4 regions of the Lysinibacillus sp. NPDC056232 genome follow, and region 1 is predicted to be linked to each of the others. Evidence: riboswitches for the same ligand, from Rfam matches in the RefSeq annotation. Region 1 holds a riboswitch; each other region holds the start of a gene.

Region 1 (7,610 bases):
AATCGTCAAAACCGTCTGCAAGCATTGTTACAAGAACAAGATGTATATAGCGCAAAAGAACGTGAAATTGCATTAGCAGAGAAAGCAGAACGTCTTGTCATACTTGAGCAACAATGCATCGATTTACGTGCTGAGCAAAATCGTAAAGAACAATCTTTTCAGCAAGCAATGACAGAGCTGCAAAACGCAGAAGCTCAGTTAAAGATAGCACAGGAAAAGTTTAACGTTGAAGAGGCGAAAGAACCTGAACGTCAACACGTTCTACAACAGGAGATACAGCTGCAAGCATTATTACCAACATTCGAGGCGTATGAGAACAATCTGCAGCAAATGCAAATAGCTGAACAATATGTTGCAACAGCAAAGCTAGCAGTAGACGATAATAGTAAAATCGTAGAAACAGGACAAATGCAAGTTCAGCAACTAGCAAAAACAATTGATCAATATGAAAAACAACTTGAGCCATATGAAAGTTATTTAGAACAGCTACCGAAGCTGAAAGAGCAAGTATCATTACTAGCACAAGTTGAAAAATACACGAGAGCAGTTGAAACGACGGAGCAAGATGTAGCCATTACTAATGTCCGTTATCAAGAAAGTAAGCAGGCTCTTCAAAAGCTGGAGCAGCAATGGATTGCGAGTCAGGCAAGTATTTTAGCACAGCAGCTTAAGGACGGAGAGCCTTGCCCAGTATGCGGTAGTACAACACATCTCGAAACACATTCTGAGCAATTAGAGATGATCGAATTAGCACAAGTAGAAACTTTACGAGGAAACGCTACTACTGATGAGCGCAAGTTTTTAGAGAAAGAAGCTTTATTGAATTCTACTAAGCATCTTCTACAAGAGGCGCTAGAACAGTTAGAGACGAATGAAATCGATCGATCGAATCAAGCACAAATTGTAGCTTCCTTACAAAATATAGAACAACAAATTACAATCTTAAAAGTAGTGAGCAATCAATTATCTGATGTACGCTTGCAACAAAAGGATCATCGTGCACGACTGGAGCAGGTACAAGAAAAGCACATAAAACTAGAGCAATATTTAGCTGAAAAGGCGAAGGAATTGACTAAGCAACAAGCAATTGTGGAAGAGCAGCAAAAGCATATTCCAGAAAATCTTAAGACGCTTCAAGCATTGAAGCAGGCGATAGCTGATATAGGTTCACAAAAGGTTGCCTTACAAACTGCATGGAATCTCAGTCAACAAAATCTGCAATCTGCTAAGGAAGCAGCAAATAATGCTAGAATGACCGTAGAAATTGCGAAACAGGCTTTTGAGGAATTAAAGCTGAAAATGGATGAAAAGCGCGAGCAATTTTCAGTAAGTATGACGGAAGCAGGCTTTGAAAGCTATGAAGAATTTGCTACTGGGAAGCGTAGCGTGTTGCAAATAGAAGCTTTACGGAAGGCTTGCAGTGATTATGCATTGCAAATCCACACATTACAAGTACAAATTGCTGAGGGAACGAAGCATCTTAAAGGACAAGAGAAGCAAGATTTAACGGCGATGGAAGAAAAGTTAGAGATGCTTCGTGTCACATATGAGGAAGCCTTTAAAATATTGCAACAGATCGAAGGATTTGCGAAAGCTTGCGCAGACTTTATCGAAAAAGTAGAGGAAGCGGAGCTGGAAATACGCTTACTTGAAAAAGAAGCGGGACAAGTTAAGGAACTTTATGCAATGTTAAATGGACAAAATGCGAAAAAACTGTCCTTTGAACGTTATATTCAAATCAATTATTTAGATAAAATTACAGAGGCAGCGAATGTCCGGCTTTATCATTTATCTAATGGTCAATTTGAGCTCCGACGTTCAGATCGATTAGAAAAGCATGCTAAGCAAAGTGGGCTTGGGCTAGATGTGTATGATGCCTATACGGATCAATTACGAGATGTGAAAACATTATCAGGGGGAGAAAAGTTTAATGCGTCTTTAAGTCTTGCCCTTGGTATGGCAGATGTCATTCAAAGTTTTCAAGGTAATATCCGCATTGAAACAATGTTTATTGATGAGGGCTTTGGTTCTCTCGATGAAGAAGCGTTAAATAAGGCGATTGATACGCTTATTGATTTACAGGATTCCGGACGCATGATTGGCGTCATTTCACACGTTGCAGAGTTAAAAGCTACAATGCCTGCAGTGTTGCATGTTGAAAAAACAATGAACGGTCATAGTCAAACATATTTTGAAGTGAAATAAAAAAGAGGCGTATTTCCGTTGTATGGGAAATACGCCTTTTATCACTTTTTAGTTACGTTAGGATTTGCTCCTTTTTTTGCAGCGATTACTCTTTTTACAATTGGAATAACGATAGGTGCTAATTTAACGGCGGTTTTGACAACTTTAGATACTTTCACAAAATAACAGCTCCTTTTAGTACTATCTGTCCAAGGTTGAATGAAAACTTATCGGATAACGCGAACAGCTTGAATAATATTCCAAATGACGATACCTATTGAAACAAGAATGTAAATTGCGAATGAACCTAACCAAATGATAAGAAAATTACTGCTACCTGAATCTGGTTCAAAAGTGTTGAATGATAAAGTTGAGAAAATAAAGACTGCAAAAAATATAATTCCAAACGCTACTGGGATTAAATGTGATATTAGTGCTCGAATAGAGTGACTCTTTACGTCGCTATCTTTTGTAACAAAGTAAACGACTAATGGCACAATAAAGGGTGCGAATAAAATACTGAGATAACTAAAGGCAGATAAAATTTTTTGGTTCTCCATAGTTGTACCTCCTTTTTTAATATTTACGCATGAAAAACAGCAAAGTTTCAAAAAATTAATGTAGAAGAGGTTGTAATCGTTACAGTGTTTGCGTACAATGAGGTTGTTCAACAAAATTAAGATGTAACGACCACAAGGGGAGCTGATGATGTCAGCTGAGACTGGGCACGTAATGCCTTGACTCTTTGAACCTGTAAGTTAACGCTTGCGTAGGGATGTGGATAGAAACCGACACTTTGACGATGTGAGGCTCTGTCCTGGCATCGTTTTTTTATCTTTATGACGCCAGACAGGGACATATTTGCTCACTGATTTCTATTCCTGCTCTTGTATCCTACATCGGAACAAAGGAGAGAATAATGATGGACAATAAAAAACTTTTAATGCTTGTGGAGATTGCGATATTCGCAGCGATTGGTCTTGTGCTTGATCAGGTTTCCTTTAAAGTATGGGCACAAGGAGGCTCTGTTAGTCTAGTGATGGTGCCAATAATTTTAATAGCATTCCGCTGGGGCCTTATTCCAGGCATGACAACAGGTTTACTCATTGGTGTTATGCAAACAATGTTTGGTGCCTATATTATACATTGGCTTCAAGGAACACTTGATTATGGTGTTGCCTTTACAGTAGTAGGCTTGGCGGCCGTTGTGCGTGGACCAGTGCTTGAGGCTGCAAAAGATTTAAACAAAAAGAAAATGGCGCTTTATATTATTTTAGGAACTGTATTAGCGGGCTTTTTACGTTATGCAGCACATACTATTGGAGGCGCCGTATTTTTCGCAGAATATGCTGGCGATCAAAACGCATGGATTTATTCAATTATCTATAATGGAACATATATGCTACCAGCAACGATTTTAACAGCAATTGTCGGTGTTCTGTTATTTACGGCAGCCCCTCAATTAATGCAACGAAAATCATAACTATTTTGATCTTCACACGAGTGGAGGGTTTTATTTTATTGTTAGAAATTGAGAAAGTGAAGAAAGGGATTCAACAATTAAGTGAATCAGAAGCTAAAGCTCTTTTATTAATTACGTATGGAAAACTGGATACTGCAATAAATGGAAGTGGCGACGATGAATTTATCCAACAAACGGCAAGAGATTTATATGATTTTTATTTAAAGATTTCAAAGAGTGAAGAATTGAAAAAATAAGAAATCTTTATTGGCTACGAAGGCTTTAGTTCAATAAGAATCAAACAACTTTATTAATGATTTTTAAGTACAAATACCTTTTAAATGTATAGAAATTCATCAACTTATAAGAGCCTTACTACACTAGATGTAGCAAGGCTCTTATAAAACAATGTTCATAAGAAAAGCCACAAAACGTTGATTTCACAACGTTCGTTTCTAAACTTTCATTTGGGAACGTTATTTGTATGTTTTTGTATAGATTAATCATTAAATCAGTTTCGAATAAATAACCATTGTTAATGGGATTGATGTAACCATAATACAAAATAAAATAGTTAAAACTTGTGTGGCACTTAAAGTGTTAGGTTCTAGTGCTCCAACTATTAGAAATAGAATTGTAATTGCCGCAAATAACGTAAAATAATTTGCTGTCATACTCTTGCCTATAATTTCTTTTGTACGCTCATCTTTTGGATATAAATGTGGTGATAAATATGACATCATTAATGCACTTGTTCCTAAGAAAAAACACATAATGGCTTCTGAAAATTGACCATTTACAATATCTGAGTAATTTAGATAAATCCCCATTGGAATCATAATAATAGCTAAAAATAAGAATGCCAACTGATTTTTACGTGCTTTATTCATTCAAAATCCCCCCTCATATATAAATATATCTTCAATCTTACAGTTGAAAATTTCTGCTAATTTAAAGGCTAAAATAATAGACGGGTTATATTTCTCTTTTTCAAGTGAAATGATGGTTTGTCTAGAAACAGAAAGTTTTTCTGCTAATTGGTCCTGCGTCATATTATGTTGAGCTCGTAAAACCTTAATATTATTTTTGATAGTAAAGCCCCCTTTAATGTAAAGTTAGTTTTACTTTAAGTAAAGTGTACTTTACATTCTTATGAAAAACAAGTTCCAAAAGCGTCGTTTGGTAACAATTCTTTCCTTAACGTTGTAAATCCGAATAAATCTGACGAGACCCCAATAAATAGTTAAGCTTTTATAAATTTGATGACTAATGGCTAAGTAAAAACCCCCCCCGACAAATTCAATAAATTGAATTTTTGTCGGGGGGTTAATTAGTCTTCTTAAGAAAACTAATACCCTAATTAACTAGCGCATTTAGCTGAACACCAACCAACCGAAAAAGCGCAAGTATAACAGCCTAAACATCCAATAATTGTAGCGCAAGAACAACAAGAACTTATACATGCACCGGTAAGAATTGCACATGTTGGAACACTAGTACATCCTAGACAATCTAAGAGGCAACTCATAAATGAAACAACACACACGCTTCCTTGGGTTGTCACGATTGCATTATTTTCTACATAAGAGATTTGATCTCCTTGAACTAGGAGTGTTCGATTGGTATCGTGTTTCATTGCTTATATTTATCTTTGCTTTTTTTAGTTGTGGGAATTGTAACGTTTTATATGGGGGATCTTACCTTTGATCCTGTTGTTTATATGGTTTCGGCAGTAAGCACAAGTATAGCTGTATTCGCGATATCACAAATTTTACGCTCAAAGTAAAATTTTAGACATCCTTAAAGGTTTACTTAAGCTTTTGAGGAAGGTATCATTCTCTGCGCGAAAGCGAAGCGTCAGAGACAAAGTGACCAGCCGGAACGGAAATCAACCTCACGTTATGGTGATGAGCCTGTTTTCAGCACTTTACACTCTATGATGGCATATAATATTTAAAGCGTTTAGCGTTTTATGTATAAAAAGTTATGTTATATTAAGTAGTAGATATTAGATGAAAGGGACGTTAAAAATGATTGTAAAAACGCAAGAAGAGATTGAAGCCTTTAAAAAAATCGGCCGTATTTGTGCTGAAATTCGTGAAGCCATGAAGGCTGCTACAAAACCAGGTGTAACAACACTTGAACTAGATGAAATTGCAGGTCGTATGTTTGCTGAAGCAGGAGCAGTTTCTGGCCCTAAAGGGGAGTATGATTTCCCAGGATACACATGTATTAGTGTTAATGAGGAAGTCGCACATGGTATTCCAGGTAAACGTGTCATTAATGAGGGAGATATCGTTAATATAGATGTATCTGGTTCATTAAATGGTTACTTTGCGGATACAGGCATTTCATTTGTAGTCGGTGAAGGATATGAGGATAAAGAAAAGTTATGTCGCGTAGCTAAAAGTGCTTTCGACCGTGCAATGACAAAAGTAAAAGCTGGATCAAAATTAAACCAAATCGGAAAAGCTGTTGAGCGTGAAGCATATGCCAATGATTTAACAGTGATTATGAACCTAACAGGTCATGGTTTAGGTCGTTCATTACATGATGAGCCAAATCATATTTTAAACTATTATGATGCATGGGACTCTACAATTATGAAAGAGGGCATGGTACTTGCCGTCGAGCCATTTATCTCAGCGAAAGCAGAGCATATTGTGGAATCTGGTGATGGCTGGACATTCGTTACGCCAGACAAAACATTAGTTGCGCAAATTGAGCATTCAATTATCGTTACAAAAGATAAACCAATTATTTTAACTTCGCTTGATGAACAATAAAAAAGCTAAAATCCTGCTAACCAATTTATTTTTGGTAGGCAGGATTTTTTTTAATAAATAATATACCGACAAGTAGCACGCCACATAAAAACAAGGCTGCCGTTGACACAAGTAGCTCATCAAAACCATTATGTAATGCGACCCCCATATAGGACCAGATAAATACACTTGGAAAGATAATATCAAAATAATGGAATCGAATATGTAGCGCTATTGCTACCCCGAATGTCAGTAAAATAACTGCCCAAAGGGGGTTGCTAAGCCCAAAACCATTCCACTGATAAGATGTTAGCGTAAAGCTTATATTTGTCATCAGGCTAAATGTAACCCATCCGAAATAAATCGAAAAGGGCAGACGACCCGTGAGTGAATTATTGCTGAGAGGGTACGTTTTGTACAACTTAGATAAATACAGTACTAAAATAAACGTACTGACAATTGACACGATAAAAAGTTCGTGATGCCAAACAACAATTGCTAACGCCTGCATGATACATATGCTACTAAAGAGAACAGTCTGTTTAATAGATGTCTTTTTTAGATTCATGACTAACCAATAACCAAGTAACATGTAAACCACAATCCAAATCACATAACTTACATTAAAAGGTGCAAATATTACTGGAAAACGATTTGAGATCTCTAAGGAAGATTGACCGTTTATTTTCATGAAATAGGATGAAAAGGTTAGGATAAGTGAGACAATGTAAGTGATTGTCATCAAAAAAAATCGAGGCATGTTTTCCTCTCCCTTCGTGTTAAATTGTATAGGGAAAAGACAAATAAGTATAGGACTGATACGTTATATTTTCATTATAACGGAAATTTCCAACAATGTATCGTGTTGTTTCGCTAAAATTATCTACAATTTACCATTTGCATAGGCATTCATATATTTCTTTAGTACAATGGGAGTATACAAATGTAAGGAGTGAAGTTTTAATGACTCAAAATTTAAATGATCTAGATTTATCAGTTAATCTGGATAAGAAAATGTATAAAAAGAAATTAAAAGTACTCCAGTATGAAATGTTAAATGCTCAACAGTTTTTATTAAACAATAAAATAGGGTTAATTTTAGTATTTGAAGGTATGGATGCTGCTGGTAAGGGTGGCGCTATTAAGCGTCTAATTGAACGTGTTGATCCACGTGGTTATGTCGTACACCCCATTTCAGC
Region 2 (7,610 bases), 110 kb from region 1:
CATCGTTTTTTGTCATTCTCACAAAAAACTTGTAAACAATACATATTAATGTAATAATTGATGATAGTAATAAAATATTACTATTATTTTTAAGTACTACATATTTGGGGGATCAGACATGACCACTATAATGAATTCATTTGGTTTTCTAAGTTTTAAATTAGCAGAGGCTTTAGAGGAAAATCTCGAGCAATATATTAGTGAAAAATTTCAAATGAAATCCAGAGAAGTCGGGATCATGATGGCGGTAAAAGAAAAAAAACTTAGCCAAATTCAAATAGGACAGATGCTAAAGTTGGATAAAAACAGTGTCCGCTTTTTTATCGATGATCTAGAAAGAAGAGATTATGTTTATAGGGAGAAAAATCAAGAAAATAGAAGAGAGAATTTAATAGGCCTTACGGAGCAGGGTGAAAATTTGGTAGAACAATTAATGAAGACCCTTGCAATTTCTGAGAATGAAGTTTTAAACGTACTTTCATTGGAAGAAAAAGAGCAATTGAAAAACATTTTGACAAAAGTATATGAAAATCGTGAATAGGGTTTAACTTTTTTCAGCAACCTGCTGAAAGAAGTTAAAGCCTCCGGATGCAATTATGCCGAGGCATAATTGATAACCTTATCAATAAAAAAGAAAGAGTGATGAGAAATGAAAGCTGTAGAGGTTATGAAGGAGTATTTAAGAAGAGCACAAGAAGAGGGCCAAGATTTATCCGATATGTATGCAGATCATGGAGAATTGAAAAATTTTAAAGGGGAAGTTTTTAAAGGAAGAAAAGAAATACAGAACTTTTACATGTCACCTATGCCGAAAGGCTTTAAATTAACGATCCAAAATATTGAAGGCGATGATATAGAATGTAGCGCAATTGTTTCAACAACTTGGGATGGTTTACCAAACCCAGTGATTCTGGAAGAGAAGCTGATTCTTGAAAATGAAAAAATAAAATCATTTATGATGAATCCAAAATAAAAGGAGAAGGTAGCTATGTCATTAAATCCTAATAAAAATCCTCTTCCTACGCCTGAAAGAGACACGAAATATTGGATTGGCGTAGTATCTCTTAATCATGTTCAAAAAGGGGTTGAGGGAGGATTCGGCCAGTTATGTCATGGTAAAGAGAGACCTTTGAAACGAATGCAAAAAGGAGATTGGATCATTTATTATTCTCCTAAAAACAGTCTAGATGGTAACGAGCCTGTAAGAGCATTTACCGCAATTGGAAGGATAAAGGACGAGCGAATATACGAGTTCCAAATGGCAGAAAATTTTATTCCTTTTAGAAGAGATATAGACTTTTATAAAGAGGCAAAGGCTGTACCAATAAAAAGGATCTTAGATTATTTAGAATTTGTAGAAGATACATCGAAATATGGCTATAAATTCAGGTTTGGTCATTTTGAAATAAGTAAAAAAGATTTTTTATTAATTGCTCATGAAATGGGATTACCATTGAAGTATGGATGAATTTGGTTGGACAAAAAACGTTACTTTCTTAATTAATTATCATTAAGAAGTAACGTTTTTAAATATTATTTAAGCAGAGTGTTTAGGTTAGTTACAAATACAGTCTTACGCAAATTGCTAGCAATGACAATGCCTAACATAGCACCAATAGTACTTGAGGTTAAAAAGGCTGGCATGAAAAATAAAGAAGCAACGGATGTTCCCATTACTAAATGCGCGTAAGGTACTGCAATGAGAGAGGCAATAATACCTGTTCCAAACATTTCACCGACACCTGCTAGCCATTGCTTGCCGCTGTATTTATAGGCAAGAGCTGCACATAAAGCACCAATGACACTGCCAGGTATAGCTAATAATGAGCCTGTGCCTGTTAAAATACGAATAATAGCTGTGACAAAGGCGACCATAACAGTAGGCACTGGTCCAAGAATGATAGCGCCAATAACATTTATAGCATGCTGTACAGGATAGGCACGCGCAATTCCCATTGGTATGGATACGAAGGTAGAACCTGCTACGGCAATTGCTACTAATAAGGCCATGATTGTTAATTTTCGAATTGACATAATCTCCACTCCTTTTTAGTATTTTAGTGAATTGCTGATAAACCAGACAAAAAAGCCGCTTCCTTAAAACAATAGGAAGCGGCCTTGCATTTAATAGTAAAAAGCAAGTGTCGACACTTCCCTCCGCTAGTGTGAACTAGATCAGGTTCAAAGGGTCCGTATATGATAATATACGTCTCAGCCTTTTAAAGACTCCCCTAGTGGTAATTAATAGAACTTTTGGTTTTTCACATATTAATGTAGCATACTACTAAAAATAGTCAATAACTTTTCAGACTATTTAGTATCAGGATGCATAAGATGTGGTGCTTTTTTCATTGTCCAAATAAGGGCAAGGAAGAAACAAGCCATTAAAATAATAGACCCGAATATATAAGGACTGTTCATATTCCAATCGAATAATATACCTGCTAAAGCTGGACCAATCATATTACCAAGACTCATATAAGCATTGTTTAGACCAGCTGCATAGCCCTGTTCATTCTCAGCAAGCTTTGAAATCAATGTGTTGACAGCTGGGCGAATCAATGTCGTAGCTGTAGAGAAGATTGTCGCTACAATTAAAATAAGTGCAAAACCAGATGCGAATAATATTAAGAAAATCGAAACGGCTGCAATAAATAAATTGACTAACACTACTTTCATTTCGCCGAAGCGATTAAACAGCGGTGTAATAACAAACATCTGTACAACAACACCAAAAGCGCCGCCCATAACTAAAATAATAGCGATATCAGTAGGTGTGTAATTAAACTTCTCTGTCACAAATAATGATAATGTTGTTTGGAAGTTAGCAATCCCAAAAGAGAATACAAGCATGATGATTAGCATGACAAAATAAGGCATTCGGACTGAACGGGCCATCTGTTTTGCAAGATTATCCTGCTTCTGCGCTTTTTTCGCAGTGTTTGGTTTTGTAGCAGGTAATAAAAAGAACGATAAAATAGCTGCTAAGATAGCTGCACATCCAGCAGTATAGAATGGAAAATGCAAACTAACTTTTGAGAGGAATCCACCGATACCTGGTCCGATCATGAAACCCAAGGACATTGCTGCCCCTAGCATACCCATACCTTTTCCTCGTTCCTCATACGTTGTGACATCTGCCACAAAAGCCATTATAGGAGGAGCTACAAATGCAGAACCAAGACCACCTAAAAAGCGTGCCAAGAAGAGCATCCATACATCTGTAGAAAGCCCGAAACCAATTTGTGCAAGTCCTGTTACGATAAGACCGAAAATAATGAGATTTTTTCGACCGTATTGATCCGAAAGATTCCCAGCGATTGGAGAAAATACGAATTGTGCAAAGGCGAACGTTGCAATCAACATACCAAGTACTTGTCCTGCAGCACCAAATAGTTTTAAATAATCAGGCATGACAGGAATAATAATTCCGATACTCCCCATTGCGATAAACATATTAAACATTAAAATATACAAAGCCGCCTTGTTAGACTTCTGCTGGGTCATCGAATACCCCTTTCTTTAATCAAATATACTACAGTCTACCACAAGGTTTGTACGTTTACTATTGACTATAAGTCTGAGATTTACTAGTAAAGTTATAGGGATTCTTTTATTTAACATAAATACGACCTGCTAGTTTTTCCACAGAAGTTTACCTCCAGCTAAACGAAAAAAGCTGTTCTCAACGTTTGTAACGTGAGAACAGCTATAAGTGGGTTAAAATGGTTTATCGAATACTCATTTTAAATTCTAAAAACAGCTCATTGTATTTGCCTAAGTAATCAGGGCCTAAGTTCGTATAAACTTCCAATGTTTTGCGTTGTTCTTCTGAAGGATAGAAGCGCTGATCAGATACAACTTCCTTATCCATTAACTTCATCGCTGCAGTATTAGGGGTAGAGTAGCCTACATAATCAGCGTTTTTAGCACCTGATTCAGCTTTTAGCATAAAATTAATGAAGGCATGTGCACCGTCTATATTTTTTGACGTTTTTGGGATGACCATATTGTCAAACCATAAGTTTGAGCCTTCCTTTGGTACAGCAAAGTCTAAATCTTCATTTTCCGACAACATGTCAGCTGCTTGACCAGACCAAGTGAGTGCTACAGTAGCTTCATTATTAACCATCAGCGGTGTAATTTCATCTCCAATAATGGCTTTAACATTTGGCGCTAATGTGATTAGTTTATCAGTAGCTTTACGTAGCTCCTGGTTATTTAAAGAGTTGAGTGAGTAGCCAAGACTGTTTAAGCCCATGCCAATTACCTCACGTGCACCGTCTACTAAAAAGACTTTACGTTTTAATGAAGGATCCCATAAGTCCTTCCAAGATGAGAAGTCTAGGTTTCCAACGAGCTTTGGATTATAGACAATACCGACTGTTCCCCAGAAATATGGAACAGAATATTTATTGTCGTCATCAAATGGTAAATCTAAAAAATAAGGATCGATATTTTTTAAATTAGGGATTTTCGTTTTATCTAAAGGAATAAGTAAGTTTTCTTCCTTCATTTTTTCAATCATATATTCAGAAGGGACTGCAATATCGTAAGCCGTACCACCTTGTTGAATTTTTGTCATCATTGCTTCATTTGAATCAAATGTCTCATAAATGACGTGAATGCCTGTTTCTTTTTCAAATTGCTTTAGTAAATCCGGGTCAATATATTCTCCCCAGTTAAAGATAGTTAACGTATCTTTACCACTTTTCCCACCACCAGCACTTAGGGCGTCAGCAGCATAGAATAAAAGGGCGGAAACGACAAGTATGGCGATTGTTGCTTGAATTAATTGCTTCATTGAGTTCCCCCCGTTCTTTTACTAGCGCGGCTTGTAATGAAGTAATAGCCAACTACGACGATAACCGTTACAAAGAATACTAAACCAGATATAGCGTTAACCGTTAAGGAAATACCGGCACGTGCCATCGAGTAAATTTCAACAGATAATGTACTGAAGCCGTTACCTGTCACGAAAAACGTTACCGCAAAATCATCTAGAGAATACGTTAAGGCAAGGAAGAACCCCGCAAAAATACCAGGTTGAATATACGGTAAAATAACACGCATCAAGACATCTTTTTTCGTTGCTCCCAAATCTAATGCAGCATCGATTAATGATTTATTCATTTCTAATAGTTTCGGTAAGACCATCAGTACAACAATTGGGACACTGAACGCTACATGTGCTATTAACACAGAAGTAAATCCTAATTTAATACCAATCATTGTGAATAAAATTAAGAAGCTTGCACCAATAATGACATCCGGGCTAACAATTAACACATTGTTTAAAGAAAGTAGTGTATTGCGCATTTTTGAATCTTTAACAGTGACAATGCCAATAGCTCCTAGTGTCCCAATGATTGTAGAAATCAATGCAGAGAGTAATGCGACGATAACTGTATTAATTAGAATTACGAGTAGACGTGAATCCTCAAATACGGCTATATAATGTTCTAACGTAAAAGACTCAAAATTATTCATTGATCCGCCACTATTGAACGAATAGAAGATTAAATAGAAGATAGGTGCATACAAAACGATAAAAACAATCGCTAAATACACTCTTGCTGTAGCAGATAGTTTTTTCATCGTACGCGACCTCCTTTATCCTTTTTCTGTCCTGTAATTAACATAACGATGACCATGAATAAAATTAAGAAAACAGCAATTGTTGAACCCATTCCCCAGTTTTGGGTTACAAGGAATTGTTGTTCAATAGCTGTACCCAGTGTAATAACACGATTTCCTGCAATTAAACGAGTGATCATGAAGAGTGATAATGCAGGAATAAATACAACTTGAATACCTGATTTAACACCGTCCATTGTTAAAGGCAATATAACGCGACGGAATGTAGTAAAGGCAGATGCCCCCAAATCACGTGCGGCATAAACAAGAGCCGGATTTAAACGATCCAATGAGTTGAAAATCGGTAAAATCATAAATGGAATAAAAATATAAACGGATACGAACACAAAGCTAATGTCAGTGAATAGCATTTGCTTCGGATCAAAACCAAATACTTCGATAAATGCATTTAATGGACCGTACAAGCCGAAAATCCCAATAAAGGCATATGTTTTTAACAAAAGATTAATCCAAGAAGGAATAATAATTAGTAAAAGCCAAAGCTGTTTATGTTTCGTCTTCGTTAAAAAATAGGCTGTTGGATACGAAACAAGTAACGTAAAGAACGTAATTAAAAACGCATACCAGAATGAACTTAATGTCATTTTTAAATAGACAGAAGAAAAGAATGCTTTATAGTTATCGAGCGTGAAATTGCCATGTATATCTAGTAGGGAATAGTAAACAACGAGTGCAATCGGCGCGATAACGAAAAACGCAATCCATAAAACATATGGAAATAAGGCTGATTTCGAAGTCTTAGTTTGCATCTTCGTCGTCTCCATACGCCTCTAAACGTTTGTCGAATTCTTCTTCTGTTTCATTTAAGCGCATTACATGAATTGCTTCTGGATCAAAGTCTAAACCAATTTCTGTCCCTACCTCAGCTTTTTTCAATGAATGCACGAGCCATTCATTCCCATCTTTGTCGTACGTAGATAATTCATAATGCACCCCACGGAACAATTGAGTATCAACTTTAACGACAAGCTTGCCTTTATCGATTGTTGTCATTTCTAAATCCTCTGGGCGAATGACAATATCGATTTTTTCGTTTGGCTTCATACCTTGGTCAACACATTCAAAAACTTTACCAGCAAATTCTACATTGAAATCTTCAATCATCACGCCAGGAACAATATTTGATTCACCAATAAAATCAGCAACGAAGCGGTTAATTGGCTCATCATAAATATCTACCGGTGTACCAGATTGTTGAATTTCACCTTCACTTAAGACAAAGATTTCATCACTCATGGCAAGTGCTTCTTCTTGATCGTGTGTGACAAATACAAATGTTTTTCCAAGTCGTTGTTGTAACTCACGTAACTCATATTGCATTTCTGTACGTAGCTTTAAATCTAAAGCTGAAAGAGGTTCATCAAGTAAAATTACTTCAGGATCGTTCACAATCGCACGAGCAATTGCAACACGTTGACGTTGGCCACCAGACATTTCAGAAATTTCACGATTGCCATAGCCTGCTAAGTTAACGAATTTTAATGCTTCAACAACACGGTTTTTAATTTCACTTTCAGGAAGCTTTTTTATACGAAGCCCAAATGCGACGTTTTCAAAGACGTTTAAATGAGGAAACAAAGCATAATCTTGAAAAACAGTATTTACTTGGCGTTCATTTGCTGGCACTGAGTTGATTTTTTTATTATGAAAATAGATATTTCCTGTTGTTGGTTCTGTGAATCCAGCGATCATACGTAAAATAGTTGTTTTACCACAACCGGACGGACCTAGTAGTGTATAGAATTTTCCCTTTTCTAGCTCCAGGTTAATGTTTTTTAAGACGACCGTGCCGTCATTATAGGACTTTGAAACGTTTTCAAAGCGGATAATCGAATTCGTTGTCATAGATGCGCCTCCTTAAGCTATAAATATGAATCCGTTGCGACAAGTAAAATTTTGGTTTCATCAGCATGTGCATTAAAAATTTGATGATGATCTGTCGCTTCAAAATA
Region 3 (7,610 bases), on a different contig from region 1:
CCTCATCGCCTTTAAACCAATGAAAATGCGCTTTTTTTACATGATGTTTTTCTAGCAAATCACAAACAATCGCCGCATCCTCATAAACAGCATGTAACACTATCGGTTTATTTAACTCCTTTGCCAATACTATAAACCGTTCTAACAATGCCACATACGGACGATCATCAATCGCCTTCTCCTGCCTCAAATAATAAGGCAAGCCTACCTCGCCAATTGCCACCATTTCATGAGTGTGTTGGCGTATCCAATCGAATAAAACGTCTTCCTCCACATCACTTGGTAACGGTTGTTCAGGATGAAAACCAAACGCTGCCTTTACCTTTGCATAGGCTTTCGACAGTTTCAAAGTCTTTTCACACGATGGAAGATTCATGCTAACGGCAATAACATGTTCAGCCTCCTCTAGCAAAGTAGGTACGTCATTTTCCTCATACTGATCTAAATGAATATGTGCATCAATCAACATTCTCTTCATCCTTTTCTTCTTTTAAATACGTGAATAACTGTTGCTTTAAAGCCGTAAACGAAGCGGAATGACGAATTTCTTCTTGGCGTGGCCTTGCAAAAGGTACGATTATTTCCTTTTTCATTGTCGCTGGTCGTTTCGTGAGTACAATGATACGATCAGCTAAAAACAGAGCTTCCTCGATACTATGTGTAACGAATAATATTGACTTTCGATATTCCTCCCATATCGATAAAAGCCACGCCTGCATTTCAAGCCTTGTAAACTCATCAAGTGCAGAAAACGGCTCATCTAAGCATAAGATGGGCTTATCACTAACAATGGCACGAATAAAAGATACACGCTGTTGCATACCCCCTGACAGCTCATTGGGATACGCATTTTCAAACGCTGCAAGCCCTACTTTGTCTAACCATTCCTTGGCCAAGTTCACGTTTGGTTTTCCATGAAGCTCCTCGACCATCGTGACATTTTCTACTATCGTACGCCATGGTAATAAACACGGCTGCTGAGGCATATAGCCAATCGTCCCTCTTTTTTGCTGGATATCTGTATCGTTTAATAAAATGGCACCCTTATCAATAGAAGAAACACCGCCAATTAATTGAAAGAGTGTACTTTTTCCACTGCCTGACGGACCAATAATCGCCACAAATTCCCCGTCCTTCACCTCAAAAGATAAATTACGGATGACAGGAAGAGCATCAAAGGATTTATCAATGTTTTGAATGCTTAGCATGCTGTCTTCTCCCCTTCACAACAAATTTTTCTAAAAGTCGAATAGCACTAAATAATAGTAAACTTAAACATACGATGGCAAAAATCGCTACAAATACTCGATCCGTTCGAAATGAAGATTGTGCTAATGTCATATAAACACCAATCCCCATTTTCGCACCTAGCCATTCCGCAATGACAGCCCCCATGACGCTATAGGTTGCCGCAATCTTTATGCCTGAAAAAATCGCTGGATACGCATAAGGCCATTCAAGCTTCCAAAAGGTTTGTGCTTTCGTTGCACCAATCATCTCAAAATAATGCTTCAGCTCAGGCGAAGTTTGACGAAAGCCATCCATTGCCGAAATAACAATAGGGAAAAAGCACACAAGACAAATAATAATGAGCTTTGGCAATAAACCGAAGCCAAACCAAATGATTAATAACGGTGCTAGGACAAGTATTGGGACATTCTGCGACATAATGAGAATAGGATAAAATAGCTCCCTGACAAACGTAAAACGATGTAATAGCACAGCAACCGTTAGCCCAAATGATATCCCGATGGCAAGACCTAGAAGTGCTAATTGAACAGTCGCTAAAGCATGTGGCACAAACGTCTCATACGATTGAAAACCTTCTTTCAAAATGGCACTCGGTGCAGGCAAAAGCCAATGTGGAGTATCAGCAAAACGGACAATTAGTTCCCATATGAATAAGAGGAAGGCGATAAAAATTATCGTCCTTCCTTGTTTGAAAGCTTGCTTCATCACTGGTATTTCTCCGTCAATGTACCCATTGTAATACCAGATGGCTGATATAAAATTTTCACTTGCGTGATGACATTGATCGCGCCCAGCTCAATCATCTTGTCATTCATTTTTTCAATGATTTGTAGCAAAATCGATAGTTCACCCTCCATTGTCGTTTCTAGTGGGTGAACTTCATATTTAACTCCTGAAGCGTCGATAACCGCAATCGCTGCATCGACATATGGGATCACATCCTCATATTTTTCAGTTTTCGGTATAATTTGTACACTTATTAATGAGTTTGCCATATTACTTTGTCTCCTTTTTCGGTAAAAAGTCGTTTGTAAATGCTTGTTCTGCGTTAAATTCGCCCTCTAAAACTTTGTTGTCGGCCATCCATTTCGCGTAATTTTCCCAGACAGCTAGCTTTTGCTCGCCCCATTGTGCAGCGTCGTCTTGATACTTATCTGCTAGCCATTCCTGACTTTTATGCACAAGGTTCTTATCTAAATCAGGTACCGCTTCTAGTAAAATATCAGCTGCTTCATTTGGATGATTTATCGCATATTCATAGCCCTTTGCTGCAGCAGCGACAAATGCTTTGACCGTCTCAGGATCATCCTTAATCATTTTTTCATTTGTAGCAAGTACAGGTGTGTAATAATCTAACTGCTCGCTATAATCTGTTAAATAAAGCATGTTTAGCTTTTCGCCACGAAGTTCTGCTTCAATACCTGTCCATGCATAATAAATCCACGCAAAATCAATATCTTTTTTCATCATTGTGAAGAAATCTAAATCACCAGCATTGACGATATCTAACTTATTAATATCCGCATTTTTTGTTTGCATAAGTGATTGTAGTACAGCCTTTTCAAGTGGTGCACCCCAGCCACCGTATGTTTTACCTTCAAAATCCTTTGGTGACGAAATGCCTTTCGATGCAATAGATGCGAAGCCAGAAGTATTATGTTGAATAATCGCTGCAATCGATACTAAAGGTACATCCTGCACACGAGCCTGTGTAATTCCTTCCTGATAACTTACGCCAAACTGAGCCTTCCCAGATGCCACAAGCTGATCTGCACCGGTTTCGCCAGGTAATAAAATATCAACATCTAAGCCCTGATCCTTAAAGTAGCCAAGCTTTTCCGCTACATATAAACCGGTATGATTTGTATTCGGTGTCCAATCAAGAACGACTGATACTTTCGTTAACCCTTTAGCATCCTTTTTAGCCTCTTTTTCGCTACAACCCACTAATGTTAAAAGTGCAGCCATCAGGATCAATAACCATTTTTTCATGTTGAATCCTCCAAGTAAGTAGTGTGAAAGTGTTCATGAATGAATGTCTTTACCAGCAGAAACCGTTCACGGTCTGTTTACACGTAAGGTATGTGCATGCAACAAAAGTCTGAAAACATAAAAAAACGCCCAGGATTCCTCCCAGACGTTTTACAATCAGTATCAAAAACTTTCTTTTTTTGAATAGATGTTCCCTACGCTGGTACGAGCCAAATCAGGTTCAAAGGGTCAGCGTCTATCGGACACAATCTCAGCTGGCAACTACCAGCCCCCCTACATTCTTTCCATATGAACTTTTCGTGATTATTATACCCATATCTATCACGAAATGACAAGTGGCTGTTTACCGATAGCGCTGAATTATTATTAAACAGCCACACCAAAGCACAAAGCTGATTGGTTTCAATTTACTAAAAAAGCCCAGCTCTCAAAAGGAGCTGGGCTAGAAAACTAATTTTACTTTTCTTCTTTTTTGACCGTGAACACATGTGAAATGGCACCGTCAGCAGCTATATCTACTTTAAAGGAGCCGTTGGAGTGTCGATCTGCTCGCGTTAATGCTTGTACGTCAAGAATCTCTTGCACGCCTTTTTCCGTCTCGATCGTTAGCTGTTCCCCACCAGTTACCTTAACTACAGCCACGATACGATGTGGGTTCGCTTTTAACTCTGTTAATACTTTTAAGCCGCGTTTTGCACGACTAGCCAGCTCTACCTCGGCTACATTCATTTTCTTCACCGCACCGCGCTGCGTGACAATCGCCACATAGGCCGTGTCATTTGGCGGTAAAACATTGATACCGACTAATGCTTCTCCGTCTTTCAGCGTAATCCCTTTGACGCCGCCCGTTTTCACACCCGTTACTGGTAATTCCTCCATTGGGAAACGAATAGCATAGGCAGTATCTGTCGTTAACATTAGTTCTACCTCGTCCGTCACGATACCTGCAAAAATCATTTCATCTCCCGACTTGACATTCATCGTTTTTATCGGTTTCGAATAGCGTGTTACAGCATAATCTGCTACAGATGAGCGTTTAATTTGTCCATCTTTCGTAGCCGTTAAAATATACGTATTAGCCTGTTCGAATGTCTCAAAACCGTATACAGCAATAATAGATTCATCTTCTCCGGTCGGCACAATACTTGAAATATGCTGACCAAGATCCTTCCAACGAATATCTGGTAGCTCATGGACAGGCTGATAAATATAATTGCCTCGGTTTGTGAATAGCAATAGATGATGCTGCGTATTTAAATTTTCTTCATATAACAAATAATCGGAATCCTTCATCGCAAAATCCTGACCATTCGAAGCTGCATGTGAACGTGTAGATGTACGCTTAATATAGCCATCCTTTGTGACAGTCACTACGACCTCTTCACTTGGGACAAGGACATCTAACGTAATTTTGATTTCTTCAATTTCTTGTTCGATTTTTGAACGACGTGGCTCTGCAAAGCGCTTTTTAATGTCAAGTAGTTCCTGTTTAATAACACGTACAAGCTTTGCTTCACTATTAAGAATACCTTCAAGCTTGGCGATCAGTTTATTTAGTTCATCCTGTTCATGGCGAAGCTCTGTAATATCTGTATTCGTTAATCGGTATAATTGCAAGCTAACGATTGCCTCTGATTGTACTTCTGTAAAGTCAAATTTCACCTGTAAATTCGTTTTCGCATCTCGTTTATCATTAGACGAACGAATCGTTGCAATAACTTCATCTAAAATAGAAAGCGCCTTTATCAAGCCATCAACGATATGCGAACGATCTTTAGCTCTTTGTAAATCATAAATGGAGCGGTTCGTCACAACTTCCTTTTGATGGACAATATAAGAATCCAGTAACAATGGCAATGTCATCATTGTCGGACGACGATTATGGATAGCGATCATATTAAAATTATAGGCTACTTGTAAATCAGTTGTTTTGAACAAGTATTGTAAAATCCCTTGTCCTGGAACATCTTTTTTCAGTTCAATGACAACACGTAGGCCGGTACGATCCGATTCATCGCGAATTTCTGCAATTCCTTCAAGTCGTTTATCTACGCGTTGCTCATCGATTTTCTTCACAAGATTTGCTTTATTGACATCATACGGTAATTCCGTAATAACGATTTGCTCTTTGCCACCTTTAATTGGCTCCACGGCTGCTTGAGCGCGGACGATAATTTTACCGCGACCAGTCTCATACGCCTTTTTAATACCATCGACACCTTGAATGATCCCACCTGTTGGGAAATCAGGCCCTTTAATAACAGTCATTAATTCATCAACAGTAGAGTTCGGCTTATCTAAGCGCATGAGAACACCGTCTAGCACCTCATCAAGTGCGTGAGGAGGAATGTCTGTGGCATAACCGGCCGAAATACCTGTTGAGCCATTGACTAGTAAGTTCGGGAAACGAGCTGGTAAAACAGTCGGCTCCATATCCTGATCATCAAAGTTCGGTACAAATTCAACGGTTTTCTTGCCAATATCACGGAGCATTTCCGCTGCAATTGCAGAAAGTCTTGCCTCTGTATAACGCATCGCTGCCGGTGGGTCACCATCAACAGAGCCGTTATTCCCATGCATTTCAATAAGCATATGGCGCGCCTTCCAATCCTGACTCATGCGCACCATCGCTTCATATACGGAGCTGTCACCATGTGGGTGATAATTACCGATAACATTACCGACAGTTTTGGCTGATTTACGGAATGGTTTTTCGTTCGTATTGCCCTCTGTAAACATCGCATATAAAATACGTCGTTGCACAGGCTTAAGACCGTCACGTGCATCAGGCAACGCGCGGTCTTGTATAATATATTTACTATAGCGACCAAAGCGGTCACCCATCACTTCTTCTAAGGGTAAATCTTGGAATTTTTCCGTACTACTCATGCTTGGTCCTCCTCTTGTTGGATGAATTCATTTTCTAAAATATTTGAATCATCCTCCATACCGAAGTCTACATTAGCTTCGATCCATTTACGGCGCGGCTCTACCTTATCGCCCATTAATGTTGTCACACGTCTCTCAGCACGTGCACCATCCTCAATCGTTACACGAATTAATGTACGCGTTTCAGGGTTCATTGTCGTATCCCACAGCTGGTCGGCATTCATCTCCCCAAGACCTTTATAGCGCTGTAATATGTAACCCTTGCCAACTTTTTTAATGGCCATTTGTAAATCTTTTTCGGTCCAAGCATATTCAATCACTTCTTTTTTACCAGTACCCCGTGATACTTTATAAAGTGGTGGTAATGCGATAAATACCTTTCCAGCTTCAATCAATGGTCGCATATAGCGATAGAAGAACGTTAATAGCAGCACTTGAATATGCGCTCCGTCCGTATCAGCATCGGTCATAATCACGACTTTGTCATACGATGAATCCTCGACAGAGAAATCTGTTCCGACGCCAGCACCAATGGCATGGATAATCGTTGAAATTTCCTCGTTTTTCATAATATCCTGAAGCTTTGCTTTTTCTGTATTAATAACTTTACCACGCAATGGTAAAATCGCTTGGAACGTACGATCTCGTCCTTGTTTTGCAGATCCTCCAGCAGAGTCACCTTCGACTAGATACAGCTCGTTTTTCGCCGCATTTCGAGATTGTGCAGGTGTTAATTTTCCGGAAAGAATCGTACTGCCTTTTTTGCTTTTCTTGCCGTTTCGTGCATCTTCACGTGCTTTACGAGCCGCTTCACGTACTTGCTGCGCACGAATAGCTTTACGCACAAGAGAGGCAGACAATTCAGCGTTTTCCTCAAGCACATATAAAATTTGCTCCGAAACAACACTATCTACTGCCGAGCGTGCCTCACTTGTCCCGAGTTTCCCCTTCGTTTGACCTTCGAATTGCAATAAATGCTCTGGTATACGAACAGAAATAATCGCTGCTAAGCCCTCTCGAATGTCTGTCCCTTCAAGATTTTTATCTTTATCTTTTAACAGACCAATTTTTCGTGCATATTCATTGAAAACACGCGTTAACGCTGACTTGGCACCTGTTTCATGTGTTCCACCGTCCCGTGTACGTACATTGTTAACAAATGAAAGGATTGTTTCAGAGTAGCCATCATTGAATTGGAAGGCGAATTCTACTTCAATATCGTCTTGAATCCCTTCCACATACTTAACGGGATGAAGAACATCCTTTTCCTCATTCAAATAAGCAACGAAAGCTTCAATGCCGTTCTCATAAAAGAAAACATCACCTTTGCCTTCCTCGCGTTCATCGATTAACTCAATTTTTAAGCCTTTTAATAAAAATGCTGACTCTCGTAAACGTTCTGCAAGCGTATCATAATTGTATTTTGTTACAGAGAAAATCGTGTCATCCGGTAGAAAATGAACAAGTGTTCCTGTTTG
Region 4 (7,610 bases), on a different contig from region 1:
CACGGAATAACACGTCTGACCAAGTCAGCTTCTCATGCTTTAATGAAATAACACGTAATCCAAATATCATTTTCCCTAATGTTTGCCCAAAAAATCTCGTCATTAATACGAAATAACTGTAATAGAGAATAGCAGATATAATCGAAATAGGTGCATACCACACTGTGTCAGATAATGACCAATCCATTAAATAAAATATTGGGTTAACGAGAATTCCACCTACTGCTGCAATAATAATTCCGTCTATTAAAAATGCCCAAAAACGTATCCAAAAGCCTGCCGTTTTTAATACATAATTTTTATTCGTAATTGGCTTATCCATTAGGAGAGCATTCCCTATAGAGGGTGACCCTTGCATAACAACTTCATTGTTTGTCATTGTACTCCCTCCTCAGTATTCGCCATATAAGTACATCATTTTAGGTGCTTTATAGTCCGCCATAATTTTCATCAGCATTTTTTCCTCTGCTGATGGACCGAATATGGATCCAATTTTCATCCCAACATATGATTTCCAGCCACCCACATCATATGAATACTGGAATAATGCAGCGTCCTCTAGACCAAAGTCTTTACGCAATGCAGTAATTGTTGCTTCCTCATCACCAATCTCATCAACTAAGCCTGCTTCAAGCGCCTTCTTACCACTAAGAATTCTACCATCAGCCACTTTTTTCACATCTGGTTCAGACATATTACGTCCTTTTGCAACAATACCAACGAATTCTTGATACGTTTCATTAATCATGTCTTGCATCATAGCACGCTCTTCCGGTGTCACTTCACGCATTGGACTAAGCATATCCTTATGTTCACCAGATTTAAACGTTTCATATTTAATACCAACTTTTTCTGCTAACTCCTGATAATTAATAGATTGCATTATGACACCAATCGATCCTGTAATTGTATCACGTTGCGCAAATATTTTATCTGCAGGTGCTGAAATGTAATAACCACCTGAAGCTGCCATCGAATCCATAGAAACATAGATTGGAATTTGTCGCTCTTCTTTAATTTTCAAAAGTTTTTTATATATTTCTGCTGATTCCTTTACACCGCCACCTGGTGAATTAACACTTAAGACGATACCTTCCACAGTCTGATCATATAAAATATTATCTAATTGATTTAAGAAAAATTGATGATCATAAGAAACTGGTTGCCATAGTGAACTTGAGCCAACATCTTGAATCGTACCATCAACCTTTAAGTATGCAATACGTTTATCCTTATTGCCGCTTTCTTTAACCTCTTCCATTACCGTCAAGTCGTTTCCAGCCACCAAGCTATCAAAATTGCTAAAGAAATCTGATTTAAATATTGCAAAAATGGTGTTGATTCCTAATGAAAATACTAATAGCACACCTGCAATTATTAAAGCAGCCCACCTTTTACCATTCATATCTTTCTGCCTCCTCATAACGTTATACGATTGATATCCTAATTTGTTTCATACTTATTGCAATAAGATGGCTTATTACCATAACCCGGGGTTGATTTCCAACACTTTGCAAAAGCTTTAACTTATTCAACCTATAATACATTACCTAACATTATAAAAAAAATCAAAGTTCATAAAAAAAGCAGGAACTTTGATTTTCGACATTATTTCCTAGGAAATTAATGATGATTGATAGAATGGATTTTTTCTTGCTCTCGTAATTCGACACGACGAATTTTGCCTGATGAGGTTTTTGGCAGCTCAGTAACAAACTCAATTGCACGAGGATATTTATAAGGGGCTGTTAAAGTTTTCACATGGCTTTGTAGTTTTTTTATAAGCGCTTCATCACCAACTTCTCCATCAGAGAGCACAACAAATGCCTTTACTACATTTCCACGAACTTCATCCGGACTCGCGACAACGGCAGTTTCTTTTACTGCTGGATGCTTCAATAACGCATCTTCTACCTCAAATGGGCCAATTGTATAGCCAGACGATATAATGACATCATCCCCACGTCCTTCAAACCAAAAATAGCCATCTTCATCTTTATATGCACGATCTCCGGTAATATACCATTCGCCTCTAAATTGTAAATTTGTACGTTCGGGATCGTTTAAATATTTTTTAAATAACGCGGGCGTTTCACAGTGAACAGCAATATCTCCAACTTCTCCGATTGCAACAGGATTTCCAAAATCATTGATAATTTCAACAGTATTACCCGGAGTAGGTTTACCCATTGAGCCCATTTTAGCCTCCATCCCTACCATTGTACCAACAAGTAATGTATTCTCTGTTTGTCCATAACCATCTCGTACTTGTAAATTAAAGACCTCTGAAAATACTTTTATCACTTCACTATTTAAAGGTTCACCCGCTGATACAGCCTGACGTATTGTACTTAAATTGAAATCTCGTAAATTTTCAAGCCCCGCCATAAATCGATATTCGGTTGGCGTGCAGCACAGAATATTAACATTGAATTTTTCAATCAGTGCAAGGTATGTTGCCGCATCAAAGTGACCTTTGTAAACAAATGCTGTTGCACCACTTCCTAAAGTAGCGAGGAACGGACTCCAAATCCATTTTTGCCAGCCTGGAGCTGCTGTAGCCCAAACAATGTCACCTTCTTGAACACCTAACCAATTTGGTGCAGTAGTTCGTAAGTGTGCGTAACCCCAGCTATGAGTATGTACTGCTGCCTTTGGATTGCCTGTTGTACCACTTGTATATGCTAAAAATGCAATGTCTGTACTCTTAGTTGGTGTAGAATTAAAATAGCTCTTTGATTGGCTTTGCATTTTTTCAAGCAATGGCTGCCAAGGTTCATGTGCATGTCCAATGACAAATTGCTGTATTTCTTGTAAATTTTCAACACTATCAAATTGTTCAATATAAGGCTCAAATGCAACAACTCCTTTTGCATCGGCATGGTTGATTCGATATTCAATATCTTTAGATCTCAGCATTTCCGAACTAGGTATAATGGTTAAACCTGCCTTTAAGGCCGCAATATACACGATATATGCTTCCACTGATCTCGGTACCATGACTAAAATAACATCACCTTTTTTTAAACCTTGAGATGTAAATACATGTGCTGCCTGATTCGCCTTTTCAAGTAAAGCTGTATATGTAATGTACTGAATTTCCCCGTTTTCGCTATAAACTAACAATGCATTTTTTGTAGAATCCTGTGCATATTTTTCAATTTCCTCTGAAATGTTATACCATTCTGGTGCGATTAAATCTTCTCTTTTCATGGCAAATGCCCCCTTTTGTACGCTCATTATAAAACTCAATTTTTATCTTTTTCAATGAAATTCACTCTAATTCATTAAAGTGGTGACAACTATCATGTTCTGCTATATGGCATCAGTCACGTATTGGTTCTATCTATTTCAACTTGGCGTAATCGTCGCTTTCGCACAGAAAAGAATTGTTGCTGCATGAAGATTCAAAAATCCTTATTGAACCCGAATGAATAATATGGTACATTTTGTTCAACTAAAAGCATAATTGCAGGGGGACTCATTTAGAGTTGAGAAGGTAAAACCTGACCCTTTGAACCTGTTAGTTAATACTGACGTAGGGAGCAATTCACATCAAATTACTGATGAAAGGCTCTTTTATGTGTTTTTTGCACGAAAAAGAGCCTTTTTTGCACGCTTACGTCCATCCAACGAGGAGGACTTACATTGATATTTCAAACGATCCGTAAACAAAATCCACTTATTCATTGCATTACTAATTATGTTGTGGCTAATTTTCAAGCAAATGGCTTATTAGCAATAGGCGCTTCTCCAGTTATGGCTGATGATGGTCATGAGGTTGAAGAAATGGTCACAATCGCCTCAGGCTTATTGATAAATATCGGTACCCTTAATGAGCGAATGAAAGAATCAATGTTACTTGCAGGGAAAAAAGCAAATGCTCTTGGCATTCCCGTTATTTTAGATCCTGTAGCTGCAGGTGCAACATCTTACCGGAAACAAACGGTACAGCAATTACTAAAGGAAATTAAATTTGCGGCAATTCGTTGCAATATCGGAGAGCTTGCGGCAATTGCCAATGTAGACTGGCAACAAAAAGGCGTAGATAGTGGTAGTGGTTCAATTTCTGTAGAAGTGGAGGCACAGAAAATAGCTCAACAATACAATTGTATTGTTATTGTGACCGGTGAAAAGGATTTTATTACTGATGGCAAACATCAGCAATGGGTTACAGGTGGAAATTCTCAAATGACAGAAGTTACTGGAACAGGTTGCTTATTGAGTGCAATATGTTGTGCCTCCTACACCGCAGGAGATAAACCATTTGACCAATTGCTAGAAACATTATTGTTTTATAAAAAATTGGCAGAAAAAGCAGCTTCTTCCACTCCATTCATTGGCGATTTTCAAATTGCTGTATTAAATGAACTACACCGCCTTTCCAAGGATGGTGAAAAATGATGGATATTGTAACGACAATTGCTGGTTCAGATAGTGGCGGCGGTGCAGGCATACAGGCTGATTTAAAAACATTTCAGGAATTAAAGGTGTTTGGAACGTCTGTTATTACAGCTTTAACAGCCCAGAATACATTGGGTGTTTCGGGTGTCTTGCCAATTGATGTGAGCTTTATTGAAAAACAACTTAAAGCGCTAATCGAGGATTTTTCAATTAGTGCTATTAAAACAGGAATGCTGTTTTCCTCCGAAATAATCCAATCAATTGCACATATTTTAGCCGAAGTAAATATTCCACTTATTGTAGATCCTGTTATGATTGCAAAAGGTGGCGAAAGCTTATTACAGCAAGAAGCAATTGAGGCATTACGAAGTTATTTGCTACCTTTAGCAACAATTGTAACGCCAAACATCCCAGAGGCTGAAACCCTTTCTGGAAGGAAAATCAATTCTTTAGCAGATATTAAAGAAGTAGCTCAGATCTTATTACAAACAGGCGTTCAATGCGTCGTTATGAAAGGCGGTCATTTAGAGGGTAAATGTTATGCTACTGATTATGTATTTTTTCAAGATGGTCGATCATTTTCCATGCAGTCTACTCGTATTGCAACAAAAAATACGCATGGTACAGGCTGTACGTTTTCCGCAGCATTAACTGCTTTTCTTGGTATTGGGCTACCTTTAGAAAAAGCGATTGAGGAAGCTAAAAAATTTATTCAATTAGCAATCACTCATGATTTATCTATTGGTAATGGCCATGGACCAACAAATCATTTTGCTTATCAAAACTATAAGGATTCCTGCGAGGTGATCATTCATGAAACGTAACGATCTACAGCTCTATTTTATTATGGGTACAGGTAATGTTTTAAATCAGGAGCCAATAAACGTTTTAGAGAAAGCTCTCCAATCTGGAATTACTATGTTTCAATACCGTGAAAAGGGGCCGAATACACTAACTGGACTAGCCTATGTAAATTTTGCTCGTAAATGTCAAAAGCTCTGTCAACAGTATCATATTCCGTTTATCGTCAATGATGATGTAGAGTTAGCTATAAAACTTAGAGCAGATGGTGTTCATATTGGCCAAGAAGATTTTCCTGTGTCGATGGTACGTGAAAAAATTGGCAACATGATTCTAGGTGTTTCTGTTCATTCAGAAGCTGAATTACAAACTGCTCTACAATATGGTGCGGACTATGTTGGAATTGGTCCAATTTTTTCAACCGCTTCTAAAAGCGACGCCAAACCACCTAGTGGAACTGATTTTTTACAACAAGTTCGCAGACAATACCCGGAGCTCCCTATCGTTGCAATTGGAGGCATAAACTGCTCGAATGCACATGCTGTATTTAAAGCAGGTGCGGATGGAATAGCAGTTATTTCCGCAATTTGCGAAAGTAAGGATATTTCAAATACAGTCTCTATATTTAAATCATTTGTAGGATAAAGTGAAACTTTAATCAGTGGGGCGTTTTTACCCCACTGATTATTAGTCTTCACCAATCGGGTTTTTACGGGCAGTTAACTCCACCTATTTCTTTGCTCTCATTGAATTGAATTGAAATGGGAGGACCTAACGTTTCTCTTTTGATATAGATAAATTACTGCCCGTTAATACGGGATAAAAAATAAAGAATTTAAACAAACTAAAACCAGTGCCTTTTACGGTCACTGGTTTTAATTTTAATAATTACTGTTTAAGCAATTATTGGTTGTTGTTTGGCATACCTTTTAATTGTGATTCAGCCATTTGTACAAGACGTTTAGTGATTTCACCGCCAACGGAACCGTTAGCACGAGCTGAAGCGTCAGCTCCTAATTGAACACCAAATTCTTGTGCAATTTCGTATTTCATTTGATCTAGAGCTTGCTCTACACCAGGTACTGCAAGTTTGTTTGAACTGCGATTTGTTGAAGTCATGTGTCTCTCACCTCCTTGTGAATATAGAATGTGCGATATTAGATTTTTAATACAAAAATTTTATAGGTAAATTGTACCTCAGAAGGAAGTAGACTAAAAAAAGCCGACTCAAATGGATTTTTGAGTCGGCTCTTACGGAATCGCAAGTTTCTTCTATAGAAGATCCGCAAATTTATCGGCTTCTTGTTCTTTTTTCGGGAAAATATAGACTTCACGGTTTTTCACTGCTCGTTCGATTAGTTCATCAAAATCCGAGAAGCTTTCGTAATGCTCAACCTTTTCAAGCTTTGGCTTTGTTTTTGGACTTGCAGGAGTAAAAATTGTACAGCAGTCTTCAAATGGCTGGATAGACGTTTCGTATGTGCCTATTTTCTCTGCAATATCGATAATTTCTAATTTATCTGATGAGATTAATGGACGTAAAATTGGTGTGTTCGTTACGGCATTAATAGCTGTTAGACTTTCAAGAGTTTGACTCGCTACTTGACCAAGACTCTCACCTGTAACAATAGCTAGTGCACCAATTTCTTCACGTACTTTATCAGCAACTTTTAGCATCATACGACGAGTTGTTGTCATCGATACATTAGAAGGTACTTTTTCTTTAATAAGAACTTGAATTTCAGTGAAAGGAATTACATGTAATCGTATATTAGCTCCAAATTTTGTTAATTCATTAGCAAGCACCTTTACTTTTTCTAATGAATTTTGGCTTGTGTATGGTGGGCTAAAGAAATGAATCGCTTCTAAGCGCACTCCACGTTTCATCATTAAATAACCAGCAACAGGACTATCTATACCACCAGAAAGCATTAATAAAGATTTACCATTAGAGCCTACAGGCATTCCACCTGCACCCGGTATAACTTGTGCCATCATATATGTTGCATCATGACGCACCTCTACACGAAGTTCGATATCAGGCTTCTTCACCTTTACTGATAAATTTTGATATTGTGGTAATACATAACCACCAATTTCGCGTTGAATGGCATGTGATTCTAACGGAAATGTCTTATCTGTGCGCTTTACTTCTACTTTAAAAGTAAGCTGCTCATTTTTAAACGTATCCATAATTGTTATGGCAAGCTTTTTCATGGCCTCCATGTCTTTTTCACATGCTGCCACTGGACTAAATGATTGGATACCAAAAATTTTAGGTAATCCTTTTAATAGTACGTCCATTTGTGTTTCATCTTGAATGGCGATAAACATACGATCGCGCTCTGTGCGAATGTGTAAATGTCCTAAATCCGCAAACGCATGACGAATGTTCTCACGTAAGC

What was found. A riboswitch is a leader RNA that binds a small molecule or an ion and turns the genes downstream of it on or off. The one in region 1 is predicted to bind thiamine pyrophosphate.
Region 2: linked by a shared signal. The riboswitch ahead of thiW (energy coupling factor transporter S component ThiW) and the one ahead of thiT (energy-coupled thiamine transporter ThiT) in region 1 are both predicted to bind thiamine pyrophosphate.
Region 3: linked by a shared signal. The riboswitch ahead of ACFCYJ_RS02885 (ABC transporter substrate-binding protein) and the one ahead of thiT (energy-coupled thiamine transporter ThiT) in region 1 are both predicted to bind thiamine pyrophosphate.
Region 4: linked by a shared signal. The riboswitch ahead of thiM (hydroxyethylthiazole kinase) and the one ahead of thiT (energy-coupled thiamine transporter ThiT) in region 1 are both predicted to bind thiamine pyrophosphate.

Annotation. Positions count from the first base shown of each region.
Region 1 covers NZ_JBHJTF010000007.1:139,445-147,054, forward strand. Annotated here, with positions in the region: gene ACFCYJ_RS08065 (SbcC/MukB-like Walker B domain-containing protein) at 1-2,205, shown strand, start outside; gene ACFCYJ_RS08070 (magnetosome magnetite crystal formation protein family) at 2,412-2,744, opposite strand; TPP riboswitch at 2,870-2,977, shown strand; gene thiT (energy-coupled thiamine transporter ThiT) at 3,107-3,667, shown strand; gene ACFCYJ_RS08080 (hypothetical protein) at 3,706-3,903, shown strand; gene ACFCYJ_RS08085 (hypothetical protein) at 4,153-4,536, opposite strand; gene ACFCYJ_RS08090 (helix-turn-helix transcriptional regulator) at 4,537-4,737, opposite strand; gene map (type I methionyl aminopeptidase) at 5,677-6,432, shown strand; gene ACFCYJ_RS08100 (hypothetical protein) at 6,458-7,171, opposite strand; gene ACFCYJ_RS08105 (polyphosphate kinase 2 family protein) at 7,375-7,610, shown strand, end outside.
Region 2 covers NZ_JBHJTF010000007.1:32,419-40,028, forward strand. Annotated here, with positions in the region: gene ACFCYJ_RS07490 (MarR family winged helix-turn-helix transcriptional regulator) at 131-541, shown strand; gene ACFCYJ_RS07495 (hypothetical protein) at 650-973, shown strand; gene ACFCYJ_RS07500 (EVE domain-containing protein) at 989-1,468, shown strand; gene thiW (energy coupling factor transporter S component ThiW) at 1,534-2,034, opposite strand; TPP riboswitch at 2,136-2,243, opposite strand; gene ACFCYJ_RS07510 (MFS transporter) at 2,311-3,507, opposite strand; gene ACFCYJ_RS07515 (ABC transporter substrate-binding protein) at 3,731-4,804, opposite strand; gene ACFCYJ_RS07520 (ABC transporter permease) at 4,801-5,598, opposite strand; gene ACFCYJ_RS07525 (ABC transporter permease) at 5,595-6,407, opposite strand; gene ACFCYJ_RS07530 (ABC transporter ATP-binding protein) at 6,397-7,503, opposite strand; gene ACFCYJ_RS07535 (helix-turn-helix domain-containing protein) at 7,521-7,610, opposite strand, start outside.
Region 3 covers NZ_JBHJTF010000002.1:164,257-171,866, forward strand. Annotated here, with positions in the region: gene ACFCYJ_RS02865 (TatD family hydrolase) at 1-469, opposite strand, end outside; gene ACFCYJ_RS02870 (ABC transporter ATP-binding protein) at 459-1,208, opposite strand; gene ACFCYJ_RS02875 (ABC transporter permease) at 1,186-1,956, opposite strand; gene ACFCYJ_RS02880 (thiamine-binding protein) at 1,956-2,246, opposite strand; gene ACFCYJ_RS02885 (ABC transporter substrate-binding protein) at 2,248-3,243, opposite strand; TPP riboswitch at 3,418-3,528, opposite strand; gene parC (DNA topoisomerase IV subunit A) at 3,700-6,132, opposite strand; gene parE (DNA topoisomerase IV subunit B) at 6,129-7,610, opposite strand, start outside.
Region 4 covers NZ_JBHJTF010000024.1:61,060-68,669, forward strand. Annotated here, with positions in the region: gene ACFCYJ_RS17315 (RDD family protein) at 1-379, opposite strand, end outside; gene sppA (signal peptide peptidase SppA) at 392-1,405, opposite strand; gene mbcS (acyl-CoA synthetase MbcS) at 1,624-3,213, opposite strand; TPP riboswitch at 3,464-3,562, shown strand; gene thiM (hydroxyethylthiazole kinase) at 3,649-4,404, shown strand; gene thiD (bifunctional hydroxymethylpyrimidine kinase/phosphomethylpyrimidine kinase) at 4,404-5,228, shown strand; gene thiE (thiamine phosphate synthase) at 5,218-5,850, shown strand; gene ACFCYJ_RS17345 (alpha/beta-type small acid-soluble spore protein) at 6,109-6,324, opposite strand; gene thiI (tRNA uracil 4-sulfurtransferase ThiI) at 6,478-7,610, opposite strand, start outside.